Regions from separate parts of the Streptosporangium amethystogenes subsp. fukuiense genome, predicted to be linked through region 1. Evidence: riboswitches for the same ligand, from Rfam matches in the RefSeq annotation. Region 1 holds a riboswitch; each other region holds the start of a gene.

What was found. Region 1 has a riboswitch for cyclic di-AMP ahead of ACFQVD_RS43630 (coiled-coil domain-containing protein). Riboswitches for the same ligand answer to the same signal wherever they lie in the genome.
Region 2: linked by a shared signal. The riboswitch ahead of ACFQVD_RS40300 (C40 family peptidase) and the one ahead of ACFQVD_RS43630 (coiled-coil domain-containing protein) in region 1 are both predicted to bind cyclic di-AMP.
Region 3: linked by a shared signal. The riboswitch ahead of ACFQVD_RS42435 (hypothetical protein) and the one ahead of ACFQVD_RS43630 (coiled-coil domain-containing protein) in region 1 are both predicted to bind cyclic di-AMP.
Region 4: linked by a shared signal. The riboswitch ahead of ACFQVD_RS33160 (NlpC/P60 family protein) and the one ahead of ACFQVD_RS43630 (coiled-coil domain-containing protein) in region 1 are both predicted to bind cyclic di-AMP.

Annotation. Positions count from the first base shown of each region.
Region 1 covers NZ_JBHTEE010000001.1:9,825,987-9,830,046, forward strand. Annotated here, with positions in the region: gene ACFQVD_RS43625 (VWA domain-containing protein) at 1-453, shown strand, start outside; gene ACFQVD_RS43630 (coiled-coil domain-containing protein) at 499-1,422, opposite strand; cyclic di-AMP (ydaO/yuaA leader) riboswitch at 1,477-1,613, opposite strand; gene galT (galactose-1-phosphate uridylyltransferase) at 1,686-2,765, opposite strand; gene ACFQVD_RS43640 (DeoR/GlpR family DNA-binding transcription regulator) at 2,762-3,562, opposite strand; gene ACFQVD_RS43645 (HD domain-containing protein) at 3,649-4,060, opposite strand, start outside.
Region 2 covers NZ_JBHTEE010000001.1:9,087,027-9,091,086, reverse strand. Annotated here, with positions in the region: gene ACFQVD_RS40315 (Uma2 family endonuclease) at 1-66, shown strand, start outside; gene ACFQVD_RS40310 (branched-chain amino acid aminotransferase) at 271-1,365, opposite strand; gene ACFQVD_RS40305 (3-isopropylmalate dehydrogenase) at 1,538-2,584, opposite strand; cyclic di-AMP (ydaO/yuaA leader) riboswitch at 2,726-2,956, shown strand; gene ACFQVD_RS40300 (C40 family peptidase) at 2,971-3,540, shown strand; gene serA (phosphoglycerate dehydrogenase) at 4,010-4,060, opposite strand, start outside.
Region 3 covers NZ_JBHTEE010000001.1:9,573,185-9,577,244, reverse strand. Annotated here, with positions in the region: gene ACFQVD_RS42450 (hypothetical protein) at 1-416, shown strand, start outside; gene ACFQVD_RS42445 (roadblock/LC7 domain-containing protein) at 478-864, shown strand; gene ACFQVD_RS42440 (hypothetical protein) at 877-1,248, shown strand; gene ACFQVD_RS42435 (hypothetical protein) at 1,376-2,344, opposite strand; cyclic di-AMP (ydaO/yuaA leader) riboswitch at 2,576-2,726, opposite strand; gene ACFQVD_RS42430 (DUF4253 domain-containing protein) at 3,070-3,816, opposite strand.
Region 4 covers NZ_JBHTEE010000001.1:7,468,456-7,472,515, reverse strand. Annotated here, with positions in the region: gene ACFQVD_RS33170 (RDD family protein) at 1-182, opposite strand, end outside; gene ACFQVD_RS33165 (amino-acid N-acetyltransferase) at 411-1,064, opposite strand; cyclic di-AMP (ydaO/yuaA leader) riboswitch at 1,401-1,548, shown strand; gene ACFQVD_RS33160 (NlpC/P60 family protein) at 1,641-2,603, shown strand; gene ACFQVD_RS33155 (LuxR C-terminal-related transcriptional regulator) at 2,796-2,996, opposite strand; gene lysX (bifunctional lysylphosphatidylglycerol synthetase/lysine--tRNA ligase LysX) at 3,964-4,060, opposite strand, start outside.

The sequences.
Region 1 (4,060 bases):
GTCGTGCTCACCGACGGCGCCAACACCCAGGGCGTCGACCCGCAGCTCGCCGCCCAGGAGGCGGCTCTGCGCCGCGTCCGTGTCTTCACCATCGGCTTCGGCACCACGAACCCGGCCCCGATGGTCTGTGACAACTCACAGTTCGACGGCCGCGGATTCGGCGGCTGGGGCGGCGGCTTCGGCGGTCGCGGCGGATTCGACAGGGGCCGCAACCCCCGTGTCATCGACGAGCCCGCACTCAAGCGGATAGCCCAGAGCACCGGCGGCTCCTACCACCGCGCTGAGAACGCCGACCAGCTCCAGAGCGCCCTCGACGCCCTCCCCGGCAGCTTCACCGTCATCCGGCAACAGGTCGACACGGCCCCCGCCTTCGCCGCCGGCGGCGCCGCCCTCATCACCGCGGCCCTGTCCCTCTCCCTCTGGTGGAATCGCCCCCGGACACCGACCCGCTGACGTACCTGTGGCCGCAACGCCTCAGCGGTCCCCGCGGGGACGGCGCTAGTACATCGAGATGTGCGGGTGGTCGTAGTGGTTGGCGGTGATGCCGCCGCGGTTGGACATGGTTCTCCAGCCGGAGCCGTGGTTGATGCGCTGGCGCCAGATCACGTACTTCACCCCGAGCTTGGCCTTGTTCTTGATGGCCCAGGCGGCGATCTCGTCGCCGAGCCGGAGATTGGCGGCCGAGGGCATCGTGCCGCCGGTGCTCATCATGAAGTCGCAGGCGCGGCCGAGGGGGTGCTCGCCGCCGTCGTTCGCGGACCGGTAGCAACCGACCGAGTACGGGAGGTCGAAGCGTCTCTTGACGGCCTCACGCATGATCCGGGTCCGATCGGTGATGTTGTCGGCGCCGGTGGGGAGTTGCGGGGCCCAGCTGCCATCGGCGCGGCGGCCGGAGCCGACGGGGGCGAGCTGGTCGAGCTTGTTCTTGATGTCCTTGATCACGTCTTCGACCTCGTCGCGTTGGGTCTGCATCTCTCTGGCCTCCTTACCGATGTCGTCGGTGAGCTTGGCGGCCGTCTCGGTCGCCCTCTTCCTGCGTTCGAGGCTCTCGGCGAAACCCTGCAGGTGGGCGCTCTGCTGGGCGGTGAGCTGCTCCATCACCGCGGCTCCCCCCATGTCGTCGGCGAACAGCAGCGCGGGCAGGCCGCCGGTGCTGCTCTGGTAACGGAGCTGGACTATGGAGTCGACCTGTTTTTCCGCCCTGGCGTAGAGGTCCTCGGCCCTGGCCAGGTTCTGCTTGGCGACGGCCTCGGCCTTCTGCGCCTTCTTGAGGGACTCGCGCTTGGCCGCGTAGGCTTCGATCAGCGAGTCGACCTTCTTGCCGAGTTTGGCCAGCTCGGCGCGGAGCTTGGCCTCGGTCGGCTTGGGCTCCGCGCTTCCCGCGGTGGGGGCGCCGAGGGTGAACGTGGCGATCAGGCTCAAACAAAGGGCCAGAGCCGCATGCCGACGGAACGTGGGGGACGGGGCCGCCACGAACTCTCCTCTCCTTCCGCCTACCGGGTTAGCTGACGGGTTCGGGCTGGAGAACGCCCTTCCACCGAAGTGGTTTCACCCCAGGTGCGGTGGTTCCCCGGCTCCCGGGCGATGCGCCTGGGATTAGGCATATCGGCTGTTGCAGCCGATGTGGGAAGGATAGTAGTGGTAAACACAGGGTCACGCGACTTCAAGACGAGACCAATTGGTGATCAGTTCGTGACAACAGAGCGCAGAAGGTGTGCTGCCTCCTCGGGTAGCACGTCGTTCACGAAGGCGCCCATGGCCGACTCGGAGCCGGCGAGATATTTCAGCTTGTTCGGCGCGCGGCGGATGCTGAACAGCTCCATGTGCGCGTACGACAGGTCGCGACCGGTGTTGACCGGCGCCTGGTGCCAGGCCGCGATGTAGGGCATCGGCACGCCGAACAGTCCGTCGAGGCGGCGGAGCACGTCGGTGTAGAGCGGTCCGAACGCCGCGCGCTCCGCGGGCTCCAGCCCGACCAGATCGGGGACCTGCCGGTGGGGGTAGAGGTGAACCTCCACCGGCCAGCGGGCCGCGGCCGGGACGAACGCCGTCCAGTGCTCGTTCGAGGCCACCACCCGGGTCCCGGCCTCCCGCTCCGCGGCGAGCACGTCGGCGAACAGGTTGCCGCCGGTCCGCTCCCGGTGGCGCCCGGCCGCCCCGAGGGTCAGCCTGGTGCGCGGGGTCACGTAGGGGTACGCGTAGATCTGGCCGTGCGGGTGGAGCAGGGTGATGCCGATCTCGGCTCCCCGGTTCTCGAAACAGAACACCTGCTCCACGCCCGGCATCGCCGACAACTCCGCCGTACGGTCGATCCAGGCCTCCATGACCAGCTCCACCTGCTCGGGGGGGAGCATCGCGAACGAGGAGTCGTGCTCGGCGGTGAAGCAGACCACCTCACAGCGGCCGATCCCGGGGCGGACCTCACTCAACCCGCCGACCTGCTGATAGTCCCCCAGACGGGTGGAGAACGAGGGGAACCTGTTCTCGAAGACCGCCACGTCGTAGGCGGCGGAGGGGATCTCGGTGAGGTTGCCGGAGGTGGAGGGGCAGAGCGGGCACTCGCTGGCCGGAGGCAGGAAGGTGCGGCCCTGGCGGTGTCCGGCCACCGCGATCCACTCCTCGGTCAGCGGGTCGTAGCGCAGCTCGGAGGCGGTGGGGCGGGGCGGCAGGTCGCGCCTGTCGACCGCCCCGCGGTCGGCGTCGTCGCGGTGGTCGAAGTAGAACAGCTCCCGGCCGTCGGCCAGGTGGGTGATCGTACGCTTCATCGGCCGACGCTCTCGCTCTCCTGCTGCGGTTCTGTGATGATCAGCTCTCCCACCGAGGCGGCGAGCTCCTCGCGGGCCTCCCCCGTCAGGCCGGAGTCGGTGACCACGACGTGGGCCTGGGCCAGCTCGGCGATCGTGCTGATGCCGACCGTGCCCCACTTGGTGTGGTCGGCGAGCACCACCAGGCGGTGCGCGGAGGCGACCAGTTCGCGGTTGGTCTCGGCCTCCAGCAGGTTGGGTGTGGTGAACCCGGCTCTGGCGCTCATCCCGTGCACGCCGAGGAAGAGGGTGTCGACGTGGAGCCCCCGGATCGCCGTGACCGCGACCGGGCCGACCAGCGCGTCGGAGGGGGTGCGGACCCCGCCGGTGAGCACGACCGTGCGGTCGGCCCTGGGGGAGCGGTGGAAGACGTCGGCGATCCGGATCGAGTTGGTGATCACGGTCAGCTCGGGCACGTCGGTCACATGGTGGGCGAGCGTCCAGGTCGTGGTTCCCGCGGAGAGTGCGATGGCGGTGGCGGGCCGGACGAGCCGGGCGGCCCGCCGGGCGATCGTCTCCTTCTCCGCCTGCTGGCGCGCCGACTTGGCGGCGAAGCCCGGTTCCTCGGTCGAGCCGGACCCGGCGGCGGTGGCGCCACCGTGGACCTTCTCCACCAGCCCGCGCTCGGAGAGCACCTCAAGGTCGCGCCGGATCGTCATGTCGGACACGCCGAGCTCCCGGACGAGATCGGCGACCCTGACCCCGCCCCTGCTCCGCACCCTCTCCAGGATCGCCTGCTGCCGCTGCTGGGCGAGCATTGACTCACTCCCTTTAATTCACCAGATTCCACCAAAATACCACGGCGAGTATCGGGAAATACTGTTGAATTGTGGTGGTCGCCCGCTCACAGCCGCTCAAGCTCCGCCATGATGTTCGCCCGTGCCGCCTCCTCCAGATCGGCGATGTGGAAGATCGCCGGAAGGTCGAGCAGCGAGCGCAGCACCGCGGCCCTGCCGGACCTGAAAGCGTCGTCGGGCACGAAGGCGTACTCCTCGCGCACGGCGGCCGCGTAGGCGGCGTAGACCTCCGGCACCGCGCCCAGGATCGCCAGGTCCGCGTCGGACAGCACGGCCCCGTCCGCGTCGCCCGGTGCGGGGGCGTGCGTGACGGTCAGCCTGACCAGCCGGGCGACCGTGGCCACCGCCTCGGGGGAGAGCCCCGTCTCCGGCAGCGCGCGCTCGGCCAGGATGGCGCTCCGCTCCTCGTTGTCGCCGCGCCGTGGGTCGTAGACGGCGTCGTGGAACCAGGCCGCCAGC
Region 2 (4,060 bases), 740 kb from region 1:
GAACCACTTGAGTTGCCCGCACCGTGGAATCTCACGATCGACACCGGCAAGCTGAGCGAAGGATAGGCCCGCTCACGGAGGAGGCCCGGCCAGTCGGAGGCCGGACCTTCTCCCGGGGGCCATCGCGGTGACCGACCGTAAACGTGTTGACCGGGTCTCTTCGCACCCTTGGCGGCACCTGTGAGGCGACGTCGCAGTTCAGATGCCGGATGAGAGCCAGGATCGCGGGTGACCGCCCGGATCGACCGAGGCCGTACCCGAAACGCGGGACTAGCAGATCTTGTGGACCCAGTTGTGCGGGTCCGGGCGGGAACCGTACTGGATGCCCACCAGCTCCTCGCGGATCCTCCCGGTGACCGGCCCCTGGGTGCCGTCACCGATCGTCCAGGCGCGGTCGGCGCCCTTGACCGAGCCGACCGGGGTGACCACCGCGGCGGTGCCGCAGGCGAAGACCTCGGTGAGCTCGCCCGACTCGCAGCCCCGCTGCCACTCCTCGATCGACAGCCGCCCCTCCTCCGCCCGCAGGCCGAGGTCGGCGGCCAGGGCGAGGATCGAGTCGCGGGTGATGCCCGGCAGCAGCGTGCCGGTGAGCGCCGGGGTCAGCAGGCGGTCGCCGTAGACGAAGAACAGGTTCATCCCGCCCATCTCCTCGACGTAGCGGTGCTCGCTCGCGTCCAGCCAGACCACCTGGTCACAGCCCTGCTCGACGGCCTGGCGCTGGGCCACGAAGGCCGCGGCGTAGTTGCCGCCGCACTTGGCGAAGCCGGTGCCACCGGGGGCCGCGCGGGTGTACTCGGTGGAGAGCCAGACGCTGACCGCCTGCCCGCCGCCGAAGTAGGCCGCCGCCGGAGAGGCGATCACCATGTACTTGTAGGTCCTGGAAGGGTAGTTGACCCCGAGCGCCGGCTGCGTGGCGATCATGAAGGGGCGCAGGTAGAGGCTGTGTCCGGGCGTGGTCGGCACCCACTCGCGGTCGGTCTGGACGAGCAGTTCCAGCGACTCGACGAACGTCTCCTCGGGCAGCTCGGGCATGGCCATCCGCAGTGCGGAGGTGTTGAAGCGGGCGGCGTTGGCCTCGGGGCGGAACGTCACGATCGCACCGTTCTGCTGGCGGTACGCCTTCATGCCCTCGAAGAGCTCCTGCGCGTAGTGGAAGACCGCGGTCGCGGGATCGAGGCTGAGCGGGCCGTACGGCATGAGCCGGGCGTCGTGCCAGCCCTCGCCCTCGGTGTAGTCGATCGAGATCATGTGGTCGGTGAAGACCTGGCCGAACCCCGGAGCCGCCATTACCTGCTCGCGCTCGGCCGCGGTGCGCGCGTGGTCGGAGAGCTGCACGTCGAAGCTGAGCTTCTGAGCGGTGGTCATGACGCGGATCCTTACCTTGGTGTCTGGCTTACCCTTGGGTCCATTGTGCGTTGGACCGGGTAACGGGAAACTACTGCATCCATGCCGAAAACCGGCAGTGCGTGGGAAACAAAAACGCGCCCGGCGGCTCGGAGGAGCCGCCAGGCGCGTCGGGGTCGAGGGGGCGGCTTCCTCAGCCGGCTACTCGCGCGGTGATGTCGTCACCGATCTCCTGGGTGGTCCGGCCAGCCCAGCCGGCCAGCCGCTCGAGCAGGTCGTCGGCGACGGCCTGCTCGACCCGGGCCGCCTCGTCGGCCAGGCCCAGGTGGTCCAGGAGCATGGCGACCGACAGGATCGTGGCGGTCGGGTCGGCCTTGCCCTGGCCCGCGATGTCCGGGGCGCTGCCGTGCACCGGTTCGAACATGCTCGGCGCGGTGCGGTCGGGGTTGACGTTGCCGCTGGCCGCCAGGCCGATGCCGCCGGCGATCGCCGCGCCGATGTCGGTGAGGATGTCACCGAAGAGGTTGTCGGTGACGATCACGTCGAAGCGCTCCGGCTGGCTGACGAAGAACATCGAGGCCGCGTCGACGTGGCAGTAGTCGGTCTGGACCTCGGGGTACTCCACGCTGATCCGGTCGAACGTGCGGGCCCAGAGGTCACCGGCGTAGGTGAGCACGTTGGTCTTGTGGACCAGCGTCAGCTTCTTGCGGGGGCGGGCCACCGCCTTCTCGAAGGCGTAGCGCACCACGCGCTCGACACCGTAGGCGGTGTTCAGCGACTCCTGGGTGGCGATCTCGTGCGGCGTGCCGCGGCGCATGACCCCTCCGGCACCGGCGTATGGGCCCTCGGTGCCCTCCCGGACGACGATCATGTCGATGTCCTCGGGGCGGGCCTTGCCCAGCGGCGTCTCGACGCCGGGGAAGAGCTTGACCGGGCGGAGGTTCACATAGTGGTCGAGCTGGAAGCGGAGCTTGAGCAGCAGGTCGCGCTCCAGGATGCCCGGGGGCACGCTGGGGTCGCCGACCGCGCCGAGCAGGATCGCGTCGTATCCGCGTAGCTCGTCGAGCAGCGGGTCGGGCAGGGTCTCACCGGTCTCGTGGTAGCGCTTGGCCCCGAGGTCGTACGTGGTGGTCTCCACCTTGGTGCCGACCGCTTCGAGGACCTTCAGGCCCTCGGTGACGACCTCGACTCCGATCCCGTCCCCGGGGATGACCGCCAGGCGAATGTTACGCGAATCCATGCAGGCACCTTACCTGTCCGTCTCGGTGATCGAACACCGATCTCACCCTTCGGACGTGTCCGCACGTCCGCCCGTGTGATCACTTTGTCCTTTTTTGCTCCCTATTGACCGTTTCGTGAGGTTTCGTTATCGTCCTCCCCATTCACATTGATGCCTAATCCGTACGGACCATCCCCCTACCGGCCCGTACGGAGCCGGGGAACCACTTTTTTCGGGATCCACCGGGCCCCCGGGAACCTCGCTCCGCCCCGGAGCGCGTTCCCGGCTGCCATCACGGGATTCCTTGGGGCGAATCGGTGCGCTTTCGCGCCGTAGGGCGGCCTCCACGCCCGAGCCCGACAGCTCACCCGGCCGGCCTTATGGAAGGAATCATCCTGTCCGGCAAGATGTACTCTCGCGTCCTGTCCCTCCTCGTCTCAGGCGCCGCGGTGTTCGCGGCCTCGGCCATGGCGCCGACGGCGGCACTGGCCGCCTCCCCTCTCCCCTCCCCCGAGGCTCCCACGCTCGGCACCGTCAGGTTGAAGGCGGCACTGAAGAGCGCGGCCCCCAAGCCCGCCTGGCAGACGGCCGTCAAGTGGGCCATGTCCAAGCGCGGCACGCCCTACGTCTGGGGTGGCACCGGCAACGGCGGCTTCGACTGCTCGGGCCTGATGCTCCGCGCCTACGGCGCCGCCGGGATCAAGCTGCCCCGTGTCACCAACGACCAGTACGCCGCCTTCTCCAAGAAGATCGCCTGGAAGGACCTCAAGGCCGGTGACCTGGCCTTCTTCAGCGGTCTCGGCCATGTCGGCATGATCACCAGGCCCGGCTACATGGTCCACGCCCCGCGGAGCGGCGACGTGGTCAAGGAGGAGAAGCTCAGCGCCTGGCGCCGGTCCTCCTTCGTCGGCGCGGTGCGCCCCGATCCGCAGGGGGTCAGGTTGACCGAGCAGATCAAACTAGCGACCGACGGATGAGACACGCCGGCTGATCGGCCGAGGGAACCCCGTCGGCGCCGGGAACCGGTTCAGCGGATGGGAGAACCACCGTTGTCCCGGCGGTCCAGGGCGGTCTGGAGCGCCTCGGCGGCCTCGTCCTTGACCTCTTCGGCGTGGTTCCAGGGATACATGTCGTACATGGCGAATCTCGTCTCGGTCGGATGCGAGCAGGGCGATGGTCGAGACTCCGATCAGGGCTCCGACCAGGCCTGATGTCACGGGTCCGGATCACGGACCGGTGATCTGGGCGTGGCACCGGAGAGTCGCCGGCCCACCCCTGTCAGACCCCGTCGCGGCAGGTTGGGACCTGGCGCATTTCATCTCAGGCTACCTGGCGGCCGGAACGCCGTCTCGCCCGGCGTACACACTTCTCACATATCGAGACGAAAGGTGGCCGTCGCCCCGCGGTGCGGGGCGACGGCCACCTCGGTGAATCCTTTGCCTGCCGCTAGTCGGCCAGGTCGACCGAGCGGCCGCTGTCGGCGCCGATCTCCGCGCC
Region 3 (4,060 bases), 250 kb from region 1:
AGTTGGAACAGACCTGGCCGTCCGCGGAGCTGGACACGCTCCCGGTCATCCCGCGAAGGCGCATCGCCGCCCAGCGGGTGGTGTTGAGCTCGCTGCAGTGGGAGGTACTGGTCGGCGCCGACTCCACGGCGACCCCGGCCGACCTGGCACGCAGGCTGGGCCGCCCGGCGTACTCGGTGCTGCTCGCCGTACGGCAGCTCGCCTCCCGTGGGCTGCTGCGCGTCCCGGAACCCGACGCGGCCGCCGCACCCGCCGCGCAGGACCCGCTGCCGAGACGGACGAGGGGGGCCTCGGAGATCCCGGCAGCCGGAACGGGCTCCCTCGCGACGCCCGCGTCGCTCCCCGGAGCCACCGGGGACCCGACCGACGTCAACCTGCTCATCCGGCTCAGGAACGCATTGGAGGCACTGACTTGAGCCTGGTTCGATGCCGCCGATAAGGCTGCGGACGCTGAAGCTGATCGGAAGGAGGGTGCCGGTGGAACTGCGTGAGGAGATACGCCAGGAGATGGCGCTGCTGCGAGAGCGCATCCCGGACGTGGACGGGAGCGTCGTGTGCAGCGTCGACGGCCTGACCCTGGCCAGCGATCTGGGCCGTGACATCGCCGCCGAGCAGACCGGCGCGCTCTCCTCCGCGCTCCTGGCCCTCAGCCGCCGGATGACCGACATGGCCGGCAAGGGCACCTTCGAGGAGACGCTGATCTCCGGCACCAACGGCTACACGGCCTGCTACGCCGCCGGACCCAAGATCGTCCTCACAGTCCTGGCACGCCCGGGGACCAATCTCGGGCTGCTCCGGCTGGAGGGCCGCAAGACGGCGGCCAGGTTGGCCGCCATCACCTCGCGTATCTCGATAACCCAGTGATCGGAGACAGAAATGGGCAACATGGACATCTCTCTCAAGGAGATGATGGCGATCGACGGTGCCATCGGCGCGGTCATCGTCGACTACAACAGCGGGATGGCGCTGGGCGCGCTCGGCGGCTCCAAGGATCTCGACCTCCAGGTGGCGGCCGCGGGCAACACCGAGGTCGTCAAGGCCAAGATGCGGACCATGGAGTCGCTCGGCCTCAAGGACGGCATCGAGGACATCCTCATCACGCTCGGCACGCAGTACCACGTGATCCGCCCGCTCTCCGGCCGGAGCGGCAAAGGCCTGTTCATCTACATGGCCCTCGACCGGAACCGGGCCAACCTCGCGCTCGCGCGGCACATCCTGCGCGGCATCGAGGAGAAACTCGAGATCTGATCCTGCCGAGGCCCGTGCCCTTGCGGAAGGGCACGGGCCTCGACAGGAGCTCACCGCCCGGACGTCACCGGGACGGTGAGCTCATCGATCGCGTCGGTGCGGGGTGGGCCGGAGATCGCGCCGGACCTCAACTCTCCTCAGCGACCGCCCTGCGGCGGAGACGGCCGGCGACCAGGTAGGTGCCGCCGCCCGCGGCGAGCACTCCCGCCAGGGCCAGGGAGGCGGCCGTGGAGGGACCGGTCGAGGTCTCGGCCGCCACCGGGGCGGTGGCGCCCAGGTCCCGGACCTCCTGCTCGGCGGCCCCGGCGGCGCCGGACAGGGCGAGCGGCTTGGCGGCGATGATCGCCTCGGGCGCGGTGAGGGGCTCGGACATGATCTTGGGCTTGGCGAACGTCTGGATCGCCTGCTGGGTCTTCACGGACTTCTTGGACCGCTCGGCCTTGACCAGGGCCGTCTGCGGGGGCTTCGCCGGGTTCGCGTCCCGGTAACGCCAGGCACCGGTGGAGAACGCCACGGGGTGGTTCTTCTTGCCCACGCCGTCCCCCCACTTGGTGACCACGTACTTGACGTCGATGTGGCCCATGCCGCCGTTGCCGTCCACGCCGAGCGTGGCGGGGTTGAACCGGCCGCCGGTCAGGTCGGCGAAGGTCTTGGCGTCGAGGTCGATCATGACGCCCGAATTGGAGGGCACGCCGGGACCGCGGTCACCGACGAAGAACTTGGCCTTCTTGCCCTTGTAGACGACGTAGCCCTCGGTGAACAGGGGCCAGCTCGGGCTGGCGATCATGCCCTTCTGCATCGGCTTGCCACTGGCCGGCAGACCGGTGTCGCCGGCCCTGCCCGAGGAGTCGTCCCAGAAGTAGGAGGCCCTGGTCGAGCCCTGGAGGAGCACGACCCCGTTGGCGACCGGCTCGGTGTCCGCTCCGGGGGAGGCGACGGAGGCGGGGGCGGCGGCCGCGGGGGAGGCGGGCAGCGCGGAGACGACGCCGCCGGAGACGAGCAGGCCGGCACCGACGAGGGCGGCGGTGGCGAGGCGGTTCTTGTACGGGAGGCTCTTGGGCAGGCCGTTCTCGGGCAGGCCGAAAGGAAGACGCATGAAGAATGGGCTCTTTCGCGAGGGAACGGGACAACCAGCTGCGACACACGGCAAGAGGTGCACTGGCGGGGACGCGCTCTTCGGAAAAGTGGCGTGGCGAGATCAGCGGGTCGTCACGCGGAGCACGGTCCAGACGCCGCGATCAGGCGCGGCGAAGGAAAGGACGAGGTTCAGGTGGTCGGCACGGGCAGGGCGGGCACCGACGTGGTGACGCGGTGATCCATGAGGGGGATCTCCTCTCCAGCTCGTCTACCGGGTTAGCTGACGGGTTCGGGCGGTGGAGTTGCCCTACCGCCGCACGTTCGCAGCGGATTCACCCCAGGAAAGTGGTTCCCCGGTTCCCTGGCCCCTGGGGGCCGATGGGATTCGACGTCGGCCGGCCGCTCCCTCTTGTGAAGGGCAGGTCGCCAACCGATATCCGTGGACACTACCCGCCGAAATCGGACAAAGCAAAGCAAATGCCATGAAAACCCCAGAAGATCTACCTGCAAGCTTCAAGAAAGCCCCACTGGAGACCCCGTCCCACCAACAGCCGCCCTACCAGCGAGAACGTCTTGCCGATCCCGGGTTTCGCCCCCGGAGCCCCGCATCCGAGACCTTTCCGCCCCCGCGGGGAGCCCGGTCGCCCGAGGGTCGTCCGCACTCGAAGCCCTTTCACGCCCGGAGAGACAGTGGACCACCGCCAAAGACGCGCATCGCCGGAAGCCGCGCCTCCGGGGGCGAGCTCAGTCCCACCAGAACGACCAGGCGTTCCTGCCCTTGATCTGCTCGGCGTAGTCGACGAGGGTCCCCGCGCCCTGGATGATGCTGTCCGGGCAGAACGTCCAGTGCTCCGCGGCGACGTGCAGGGCGTGCTCCGAGGTCGTCGGGGGCGCGGCGACGCTGAGGTCGAGGGTGTTGAACCCCATCCCGACCAGCCGCACCCCGAACCTGTCCTCCCAGCTCCGCACCACCGCCGCGAGCGGGACCATCCACTCGTTGTGGTTCAGGGCGCCCTGCCAGCCCATCACGGCGAGGGCGTCGGCCCCGCGCTCGACCGCGACGAGCCCGAGCGGGGTCCGGCGCTCGGCCACCAGGCCGGCGTACCAGTCGGCGACCACGCCGGGATCGGCGGCGAGCCTTCCCGCCGGGGCCGGACCAGGACATTCGACTCCGAAGGGGTCGAGGATTTCGAGCTGGTCGACGTGCGCCTTGGCGATCCAGTCGGACCAGACCTCGGCCATGAAGGCGGCCGCGTGGTAGTTGTCGATCTCGACGGCGGTGTCCGGGGCGATCTGACCGGCCGACCAGGGCTGCACCGAGTCCTCCAGCAGCACCGGCCACAGGCCGGAGTGCTCGTGCTGCGCCCGCAGCCGTGCCCAGTACTCGCCGGAGACCGCCACCTCACTGAGCCAGAACGCCGGACGGCGACGAAAGGAGAGCTGAGCGTAACCGGGGTCGGGCCACACCACGTCACCCGGTGGCAGGTCCACCGAGAGCCTCCGGCCCTCTCCCCCGCTGCTCCCGTCGGCCCCGTCAGCGAACAACTGGCCCAGAACTGGCGGAAGCCTCCCACCCTCGCAATCGCTCATTCCTACCGATCCGATCCTGACCACGGACCAATTTTGGCCTGTCAACCATCCCGAGGGACAGTTCTGCCCTGGTCCAGGCAAAAATTATCGGTACGGGAGAGAACGGAGCCTGGCGGGTCTCACCCCTTCTTCACTCCGCGCACGT
Region 4 (4,060 bases), 2.4 Mb from region 1:
GTCCCGCCCTGCTGACCGTACGACTGCTGCTGTCCGTACCCCTGCTGACCGTAACCGGGCTGCTGCCCGTACCCCTGCTGCTGCCCATAACCCTGCTGCTGGCCATAGCCCTGCTGGCCATAACCGGGCTGGGCCACCCCCGGGCCGGTGTTCGGCTGCGACCCCTCCGACCGATATCCCATGATCGTCACGTCGGGGTCGAGTTCGCCAGGGGCTCGACCCGGGTTGTGCTGTCCGTAATCCGGCTGTCCCGAAGGTGTGCGACTGCGCTCGGGATCATCCTGCGGATACGGCGGCTGTCCGGTGCTCACCGCGTCACCTCACTTAGACTGCGCATGTGGCAAATGTCAGACGCACATGCTTGCTGCTGCACAAGGTATCGACATAGGAATCAACAGTCACCTTTCCAGTCAGTCATCTCTAAAGTCATCAGAGTCGGGCTCGCGTGTCAGGTGCAGCAGCATCCGAGTGTTTCCCAAGGTATTGGGCTTGACGTGCTCCAGATCGAGGAACTCCGCGACGCCCTCGTCGTAGGAGGCGAGGAGTTCGGCGTAAACCTCCGGGGCGACGGGCGTGCCCTGGATCTCCTGAAATCCGTGCCGGGCGAAGAAGTCGACCTCGAAGGTCAGGCAGAAGACCCTGCGCAGCCCCAGCTCGGCGGCCGTGCGGATGAGCGCCGAGACGATCCGATGGCCGATTCCCATCCCCCGGCGGGTCGGATCGACGGCAACGGTCCGTATTTCGGCAAGATCCTCCCAGAGGACATGGAGCGCCCCGCAACCGAGGATCATCCCCTCCGCGTCGGTCGCGACCCAGAACTCCTGGATGTCCTCGTACAGGGTGACAGTGGCCTTCTCCAGCAGGCGCGGGCCGGCTCCACCGTAGGTGTCGACGAGCCGCCTGATGGCGCGGACGTCCGGGGTGCGGGCGCGGCGGACCGTGACCGCCGGGGTGACGCCGGGAGCGGGTGACTCCCGCTCCTCTCCCTCGGATCCGGTTCGCCGCTCCCCTTCTTTCCCGGGGTTCGCGAACGGCACGGGAGAATGCTCCGCAAGCTGCTCCATGACCGATCAGCGTACGTCCTCTCCGGCCTTCAATTACGGCTCATCCTTAACTCCGGCCCCGAAGGCATCACATGACCCTTGGTAGTTGGTTTACCACGCTGGGCGCACGACGCCTCCGATGTGTCGCAGCTCATCTTTGGCACGGTCCCGGACCAGGGAAGACCCGCGCCGGGCCCGCCGCGAGGAAGGCAAAGGCAGCGTAATGGCCATGTTGATCATATTGCCATGTGATCTTTCCGTGACATTTCAGTTGCGAAACCTCTACTGAGTTCGCAGTTCTGGTTGAGCAGGAACCACGAGTGCACTAATCTCCGTGCTCGATGTCAGAGACGTAAAAAGCCTGACCCGCCGAATCTCCCGACCAGGGGAACCGGGGACCCACCACGTCCTTCGGGGTGAATCCGAGTGCCACCGGCGCACCCGGTAGGGCTGCCTCCGGCCCGAACCCGTCAGCTAACCCGGTAGGCGGCCGAGGAGAGGAGCCCGTTGGTGAAGCGCATGCGCGACCGCGCAGGAGAGCATGCGGGCGGCGACGCCCGCTGTCGAGAACGCGCGCCGCGGAGGCGGAGTCGCCGCATGGCGGTCATCGGCCTGGCGTTCGCCATCATGACCCTCGGCACCCCCCTGGTCTCGGCCACGGCGGATCCCGAGCCCAGCCTCCAGCAACTGGCCAAGCAGGCCGAGAAGCTGCACGAGGAGATCGGCACGCTCGCCGAGCAGTACAACGGCGAACGGGTCAGGCTCAAGCAGGCCCAGCGAGCCGCGGAAAGTGCCAAGAAGACCCTCGCGACGAGCGAGTCGGAGCTCGCGACCCGGCGCACCAAGGCCACCCTCCTCGCACAGAGCAACTACATGTCCGGCGGCCTGAACTCCGGACTCGCCTTCACCCAGGCGACCGATCCCGACACCTTCCTCGACCAGGCCACCACCAACTACGCCCTCCAGCAGCAGCAGAGCGAGGAGGTCGCCCAGGTCGGCCGGGCGATCGAGGCCGCCGAGCGGGCACAGGCCAGCGCCAAGGCGAGGACCTCGGAGGTCAAGGCGCTCCTGGAGGAGATCGAGGGCAAGCGCAGCAAGATCGAGCGACTGGTCGCGCGGGTCGAGAGTGACCTGTTCAGCGAGGTGCGCACCAGGGCCGTCAGCAACAGGGGTGCCCGGGTGAAGGTCGACGTGCCCATCGTGGGCAGCGGCAAGGCGGCGGAGGCGGCCCGCTGGGCGCTCACCCAGCAACTCAAGCCGTACGTCTGGGGCGCCGAGGGCCCCAACTCCTTCGACTGCTCCGGGCTGGTCATGTGGGCCTACCAGAAGGTCGGCATCAGCCTGCCGCACTACACCGGCAACCAGTGGACCGCGGGCACCCACATCTCCAGAAACGATCTGCGCCCAGGCGACCTGGTCTTCTTCTACAGCGACCTGCACCACGTCGGGATCTACATCGGCGCGGGCCTGATGGTCCACGCGCCCCGGACGGGTGACGTCATCCACATCGCCACGATCGACAACCGGCCCTTCGCCGGCGGGGTGCGGATCGCCGACTGAGCGGCCGAGCCGACCGGCCCTCGGCAGGAGCGCGCCCGCTCCTGCCCGGCGAACCCTGCCCTGCCGAGGGCCGGTCGGACGGCGCTCCCCGGAGTCGCGCCCCCAGGACTCGTGCCCCGCGGGTGCGGCGGCCGACGACAACGCGGCGAGGCGTCACCCGACCGCAGTGGGCGAAAGCCCCAGGGGAAGGGCCTAGATCAGGCGGCGGCGGGCCGCCCAGGCCACGGCTTCGATCGCCGTGGCGACACCGATGCGGTCGCAGATGCCTCTGAGCCTGCGCCTGACGGTCCGGCCGCTGATATCGAGGCGGCGGCCCACCCTGTCGACGGTGACACCCTTGGCGAGTTCAGCCAGCAGCACGAGGTCGTTGTCACTGAGACCGATATCACTCATGCCCAGGGGGCTGTCGCCATGGCGAGAATCCACTTCTGGATATGCCATCAAGAGTCACTCCCCCCACTCTGGAAACCGGGCGTGAGACGCCGGAAATGAATACCGTCCGCCAGGAACGGTAAACGCCTTGTTCAAAGGTCGTCAAGTTCTACTCTTCATAGCGCGCGCCCACTATTGACATACTAGGTGCTACGTGAAGTACTCATGATATGTCAGCGCCTTTGGGGTTAAGTCACGACTGTGCCCCCGCACGAGCCCGCAGACGCCCCTCTGGCTGCGACAACAGAAGTCCTGGCAGAACAAGGTTTTGCCGGAACCGTCGTGGCGGCACGCGTCCGCGGGGCCGCATCCTCGGCGGAAGCGAGCCGCCCGCTTTTCCCCGGGAAAATCGATCTCATCGTGACGCTCTTCGACGGCCACGCCGGCCGGCGCCTTGACGGCACCTCGCGGAAAACTCTGAAATGGGAAGCCTGCGCGAGCACCTTTGCGGCATTCGCGAAGTATCAGGTGCCGACGACCGGCGTCAGGCGATATTGGACATGCTTAAAGGGAGTTTCTGCGCTATGCAGAAATCCGTCCGAAATTGCATGGGGAGAGTGAGCACGGCCCCACGATTCCCGGCCCATCGGGGTTCGCCCCGTCCGCCCGGGCATCGTCCGCGCGCCGCGCTCGCGCCCACGCGGGCCGGCACGGAGCCGTGCGAGACGGTGTGGGACGGCGCGGGACGGTGGTGCGGAGGTGCCCGCGAGGCGGGTGAGGGCGCTACTCGGTACGCCGGCCGGGGGAAGGTACGCGCCGAGCCCGACCGGCCCGCCCTGGAGACCCGGAGACCCGGAGACACCGTCCCGGGCCGTCGTCCGGGCTTCGGTCCCGGCGGACAGCGCCCGGCGGGAACGGTCGCGTCGCCCGACCGCGCCGGACCGCACGGGACGAGGTCCCGCGCGGTCCGGCGACGCCGCCCTCGGACTTAGCCGGCCGGCTTGACCAGCGGGAACAGGATGGTCTCGCGGATGTTCTTACCGGTGAAGGCCATGATGAGGCGGTCGATGCCGAGACCCATGCCG